2 regions of the Priestia sp. ST2 genome follow, and region 1 is predicted to be linked to the other one. Evidence: riboswitches for the same ligand, from Rfam matches in the RefSeq annotation. Region 1 holds a riboswitch; the other holds the start of a gene.
What was found. A riboswitch is a leader RNA that binds a small molecule or an ion and turns the genes downstream of it on or off. The one in region 1 is predicted to bind preQ1.
Positions count from the first base shown of each region.

Region 1 (3,419 bases):
TTCACGTGAGCACGCATGTAGGAGAGAAGGTGTGTATGATGCAAATAAAAGAATTTATTAGTCCAAAACAATTTCTTTTTCTCATTTATGTTTTTTGTATCGGAAGCGCCATCTTGGCAGTTCCGGCTACATTATTAGAGACAAATAGACAAAATGCGTGGTTTTGCGGTGTGCTTGCTATTGGCTTTGCACTTTTAATCGTTGCGGTGCTTTTATGGCTGATTCAGCGTTACCCTCAGCAAACATTCATTCAAATAGCTAAAAAGGCGCTAGGTCCTTATGCAGGAACGTGTATTTCTCTTATTTACATTTTCTTTATGTTCATTCAGTCTACGTTTTCGCTTCGAGATATCAGTACATTCATGACGACTCAAATTGTCCCTGAAACGCTGCCTACATGGATTCATGCTCTTGTTCTTTTAGCTGTTATATACGGAGGGTATCTAGGTATTGAAGTGGTAGCAAGAACCGCGGAAATCTTTTTGCCTTGGATTGTGGTCCCCTTTTTATTGTTAATTGTTTTAAATATTCCTCAGATGAAAATTGATCGTCTTTATCCTTTTTTTGAATTCAGCATGGGTGATTTAGTATTAGGGACCACTTATTTTTTAGGAAACCCGTTTATGGAATTGGTTTTTATTCTGATGATTACGCCTCATATAAAAGATGGAAAAAAGGTAAAAAGAATGTTTGTTATCGGCACTGTCGCATCGGGCTTGACGATTACGATTGCAGTTGCGGCTTGTATATTAGCTCTTGGCGCGAATATTGCATCGATGCACAGCTACCCAGTTTATTTATTAGGAAAAATGATTTCGTTAGGTGCAACGATTCAGCATGTTGAAGTATTAGTAGCTATTATTTGGATGTTATCTATCTTTTTTAAAGTTGTCATTGTGTTCTATGCTATTCAGTTAAGTATCGTCCAATTGTGTAATTTACGGGTGCGCAATTTTTTAAGCTTTCCTTTAGGTCTAATTATTACAGGCGTGGCATATTACATTATTCCTAACACAGCGTACTTCAATTATTTTGAAAAATATTACTGGCCGTTTTATTTATTTGTATTAAGCGTCTGTTTTCCGTTGTTATTTATTGCGCTTTCTTATATAAAGAAAAATAAGGCAGCTAAAGGCGATAGAAGTCAACAAACATAGCATTATCTATACGCATGTGGTATAATACGATGACAATTCAAGAAGAAACGCCGTACACGTTTGGATACGTACGGGAGAGGTTCGAAAACTCCCTCTATAAAAAACTAAGATCATCGTTGATGACAAAAGACACGGTTTTAACGTGTCTTCTTTCACGTGCTTTTCTATCAACGCGTCTTTTTGACGTGTATGCTGGCGAGGACGTGTATCTTAGTTGCTTTTTAGGGAGATTGCTGGAAAAGAGCAGTCTCTTTTTTGTGTTATAAAATTAGTCACAAAGGGAACGAACGGTTCAATAAAGTTTCTTCTTCTTTTGATTTCAATCAAAAAGGAGACGAACAATAATGATGAAAAATGAAAAAGCTATTGTTGTATTTAGCGGAGGTCAAGATAGTACAACATGTCTATTTTGGGCTTTGAAAAACTTTAAAGAAGTAGAAACGGTTACTTTTCAATACGGTCAGCGCCATAGTCAAGAGATAGAGGTAGCAAAGGCTATCGCAGCTGATTTAGGTGTGAAGCACACCGTACTAGATATGTCACTTTTAAATCAATTAGCACCAAATGCCTTAACGCGAGATGATATTGAGATCGAGCAAAAAGAAGGAGAGTTGCCTACAACGTTTGTTGACGGCCGCAATCTGTTATTTTTATCATTTGCAGCCGTACTGGCTAAAAACAGCGGAGGCCGTCATATCGTAACAGGCGTTTGTGAAACTGATTTTTCAGGATATCCAGACTGTCGAGACGTATTTGTGAAATCGTTAAACGTCACGCTTAATTTATCAATGGACTTCGAGTTTGTGATTCATACGCCGCTTATGTGGATTGATAAAGCAGAAACGTGGGCGTTAGCGGATGAGCTAGGAGCGCTTGAATATGTGCGTGAAAAAACATTAACGTGCTACAACGGTATTGTTGCTGATGGATGCGGCGAATGTCCCGCATGTCAATTGCGAAAACGCGGGTTAGATCAATACATGCAAACGAAAGAAGGAGGAGAGAAATAATGCTGCAACAAATGTATCCTCAAGTATTTCATGACTATGAATATGAACTGAACAAAGATATGCAGTTTGCTGCGGCACATTTTGTTCCTCACACAGAAGCAGGAAAATGCCGTCAAGTCCATGGACATACGTATTTCGTAAATCTAACTGTTGCCGGAGATACATTAGACGAAGCGGGCTTTTTAGTAAACTTTGCGCTATTGAAAAAAATTGTTTCTGGTCAATTTGATCATACATTATTGAACGATCATTCTATCTTTAACGAAGAAAATCCAAATGATTTTCCTACAACTGAAGTTGTTGCCCGTAAAATTTATGAGTTGGTTCAAGAATATCTAGACACACTACCAAATAAGCCTTCTTGCGTACAAGTATTCGTGCGGGAAACGCCGACAAGTTACGTAGTTTACCGCCCAAAGAAGGTGAAAAAACGTGGCTAATACAATTCCAGTACTTGAAATATTCGGACCAACGATTCAAGGGGAAGGAATGGTTGTAGGACGTAAGACGATGTTTGTTCGTACCGCGGGCTGTGATTATTCCTGCAGCTGGTGTGATTCAGCTTTTACATGGGATGGATCGGCTAAAAACGATATTCGTCAGCTAACAGCAGAACAAATTTGGACGGAGCTAAAAGAAATTGGAGGAGAGTGCTTTGATCACGTCACCATTTCTGGAGGAAACCCTGCGCTTATCAAGGCGATTGGTTCACTTGTAGAGCTTTTGCACAGTCAAGGGGTAAAAGCAGCTCTTGAAACACAGGGGAGCCGTTATCAGGATTGGTTCCTAAAGATCGATGATTTAACGATTTCTCCTAAGCCTCCAAGTTCATTAATGAAAACAAATTTCCCCGTATTAGACGATATTATAGAGACATTAATAAAGGAAAAACGCCTGGCGCACATAAGCATAAAAGTCGTTGTATTTAATGATGAGGACTTTGAGTATGCAGCGTCTGTTCATGAACGTTATCCTGAGGTTCCATTTTTTGTTCAAGTAGGAAACGAGGACTTAACGACAATCGATAATGCGTCGTTAACACAAGAATTGCTTAAAAAGTATGAGTGGTTAATCGATAAGGCAGTGGCAGCAAAAAACATGAACGATGTAAGAGTTCTGCCGCAGGTTCACGCCCTTGTTTGGGGAAATAAACGAGGCGTGTAAGCGCATAGCAAAAAATTTACAAAGAAAAATAAAAACAGATATATACAAAATAAAAAAACGCTGTTAGAATGACAATCGTAGAAAGAGA
Region 1 is NZ_JBVVNT010000003.1:276,774-280,192, reverse strand. It holds gene AC0KUU_RS13930 (hypothetical protein) at 1-9, shown strand, start outside; gene AC0KUU_RS13925 (GerAB/ArcD/ProY family transporter) at 36-1,157, shown strand; PreQ1 riboswitch class I at 1,228-1,271, shown strand; gene queC (7-cyano-7-deazaguanine synthase QueC) at 1,502-2,167, shown strand; gene queD (6-carboxytetrahydropterin synthase QueD) at 2,167-2,607, shown strand; gene queE (7-carboxy-7-deazaguanine synthase QueE) at 2,600-3,331, shown strand.

Region 2 (3,419 bases), on a different contig from region 1:
ATGGTGGGAGGACGTTTGTTTGACAAAATCGGATTTAAACCGCTGCTTTTAACGGGCTTAGTCCTTTTAACAATTATCTTAAGTTTGTTCACTACTATTTCAAGCGGAACAAGCACGACGACTGCAGCCATCTTATACGCAGCCTTTACAATTGGCGTAGGTTTAAGCATCGGTCCCGTGATGACGCTTGCTTTAAATCAAGTGCCAAAACCGCTTCATGCCCACGGTTCAGCTATTTCAAATACGATTAACCAAGTTTCAGGTGCGATTGGACCCGCTTTGTATACAAGTATTATGACCATGGCTTCTCAGCACTTTATTCAACAATCAAACGAAACGAATAAAACGCTGTTACAAATAAAAAGTATGACAAGCGGGGTCCATACCGTCTATTATGTAGCCATCGCTTTCGCCGTCGTTTCGTTCCTGCTCGCTCTTACGTTAAAGAAAAAAGACCAGCAGCTCGAAACGCAATAAATAAGAAACTGATAAGAGCTGCTCATAATTTGAGCAGCTCTTGTTACATGCAGAATTTATATTACAAATGTAAAAGCAATCATAGATACTATTAAAACAAGGATAACAACACTTTTCTTTCTTTCCGTTTTCCATGCTTCAACAGCGCCCACGATACCGCCAATAGCTAAAATAAAAGTACCTATAACGTGGAGAGGGAGCAGAGATAATACTCTACCTAAACTCGCCATCACTCCTCCAATCAATATAAATCCTGTTGTTGCAATAGATTTTAAAGATATTAAGTCTCGTATCGCTTCTTTTTTTTCAGTTTTACTCAGTTTACAGTACTCTACTATACTAAAAACAGCGGGTGTTCCCCATAAAATAAAGAAGCTAATCAATCTATCCGTGTCTACACTCACTGTTCATTCACCGCCTTTATCAATCCCTTACGCTCAGTTCCACCATTTAACAAATAGTTATATATTATTCTTGCTTCAAGGATCCTCCAAAAGAAAATTGATGGTAATCATCAAGCTTATTCCAATACCCTATGCACTTTACGTCAGGCTCATCAGTAGCTAACGCTTCTTTATTAGTTCCTTTATAAGGAAGAAATGCCGTTAACTTCACCTTTTGTTTTGGCTTGATATTTAATTTATTTCCTTCTGCTAACACCTTAAATTTATTATCAGAATAACCGTTTTTCATTTTTAAGGGATAGGATAAAAATACATTATTTTGTTTGATGGTCAAATCGCTCTTGTTTACTAATTCCATTTCATATGAAATTCGTTGCTTCATTTTTTGTTCTTTGATTACGTTAATACTTATCTTTTCTAGTTCTCTTAAAGGAACGTTGTCTTCTTCTATTGAACACCCGACAAATAAGATGGCTAAAGCTAATAAAACAAGAATTCCTAACTTTCTATTCAAAAAACAATCCCCTCTCTAGTAACAAAGATTATTTTACAATTATAACTCAAAAAAGTTATTTAATGGAAAAATACAATTAAAAAAGCAAACCGTCATTGGTCTGCTTTTTTAATTGCTACGCATAGGTAATGTGTTGTTGTGCGAAAAACTTTTCGATAAGGAGTTTGCCAACTATATGTATATCGTAACAAAAGAAAAAAGAATGCGCTGTGAGATTTGTCACTCCTTCTTTCAAAATAATCTAACCGGATACTTCCTATTGCCTTACGCAAAAAGAGCAGACCGCAAACGCGACCTGCTCTTTTCACATGCTAGATATGGGTAATTTGTCCATGCGTGAAAAGCTCTTCAATAATAAGGGGTTTATCACTACACTTATAGAATAACAAAGAAAAAAAGACGGGGCTGTGAGATTTATCACAGCCCCATCTTTTTTATCCAACTAGCTTATTAAATTGTACACGTTTATTAATTGCAGCCATAATTGGTGCTCCAACAAGCATAACAATGAACTCACCAACAGCCGTTGTTAACCATGTAAAGAAAAATGGTAAATCAAATGCTAAGTGCAGTTCAAACGCAATAATAAACATCGTGAACGTAAATACAAGTGTATTAACAAGCATACGAGCCCACATATTTTTAATGTAGCGCATAGAAAAAATGGTAATGAGTAATGATAGCACGGATTGTCCTACCCCAAACACCAGATCATAAGCGACCATTGGTGAAAAAAACAAATTCGTCAGAAATACTCCTAGCACAATGCCGTACACGTACTTTTTATTAAACACAATTAAGTGATTGAACATTTCCGATATACGAAATTGGATATTGGTGAAGCCAAACGGCTGGATTAACATGCTGACAGCAATATACATAGCAGCTAAAAGACCGTTGACGCAAAGTGTTCTTATATTCATCTTACTATTCTCTCCTTAGTTTTTTAACGTGGGATGGTTACGAACCACGTAAACACTCAAAGAATCATACAGCAAACTTAAGCTTTCGTCAATCTAGCTGTTTACAAACTACTGCTGCTTTCTATATCTTGCATATTGACTGCTCTTTTTTCTTACTTTCCTTTAGTATAAAATAGAAGACGTATCAGTATACATAGGTGACATCAAGTAGTTAAGCCTTTTGATTTGAAATACGAAAGGATTTGTAGCGATGTTAGATAATACAGATAAGCGCATACTAGAAGAACTATCAAAAAATGGACGTATGAAGATGAAAGAATTAGGAGAAAAAGTGCATTTAACCGGACAAGCCGCTTCTGCTAGAGTATTAAAGTTAGAAGATGAAGGCATTATCAAAGGCTATACAATTAACATTGATGAACGAAAACTCGGCTATATCATCCATGCATTTTTAAATATCTATACGCAGAGCATTCATCACCACCCCTACCTTACATTTTTAGAAAGTCAGCAGGAGCACGTTATCAACAACTTTAAAATCAGCGGCGATGGCTGCTACTTATTAGAATGCAAATTTCATTCAAATGAAGAACTAAATGATTTTTTGACAGAGCTAAATCAGCATGTGAATTACAAACTTTCAATCGTCATTAACAAATAAATTTTTTTGAAAAATTAAGGTATATTAATTTATGAAAATGGTAATCCTAATAACGTATTCCCCCTATTCCAATAAATTTGAAAATCCTTTGCATCGTCGCAAAGGATTCTTTTTTTATGTAGGAAACCGCCTTCTATTTTTTGAAAAGTTGAACATCTCTCATAGCGTTGACATAGCGGTCAGAGGTTTATATAATCGGTGACATCGAAGCATAGAAAAGCCGGATCAAGACCTATACACGTATCGTAATTCTTCGTCTTAGAAGTTGATCAGTTTTATAACTAGACAATTTCTAAGACGTTTTTTATTTTATCATTTGTGAAACACTAGTAAAAACAAGATTACACATGAAAATATCCTAATAATCAAGGAGGTTTGCATATTGAAAACAATCTATAAAGACATCATCTTAATTATTGTTGGAGCACTTTTAGTTGCTG
Region 2 is NZ_JBVVNT010000009.1:110,719-114,137, forward strand. It holds gene AC0KUU_RS26870 (DHA2 family efflux MFS transporter permease subunit) at 1-477, shown strand, start outside; gene AC0KUU_RS26875 (hypothetical protein) at 534-881, opposite strand; gene AC0KUU_RS26880 (hypothetical protein) at 946-1,395, opposite strand; gene AC0KUU_RS26885 (QueT transporter family protein) at 1,830-2,318, opposite strand; PreQ1 riboswitch class I at 2,328-2,372, opposite strand; gene AC0KUU_RS26890 (Lrp/AsnC family transcriptional regulator) at 2,569-2,979, shown strand; gene AC0KUU_RS26895 (YitT family protein) at 3,362-3,419, shown strand, end outside.
Region 2: another riboswitch for preQ1. It lies ahead of AC0KUU_RS26885 (QueT transporter family protein); the one in region 1 lies ahead of queC (7-cyano-7-deazaguanine synthase QueC).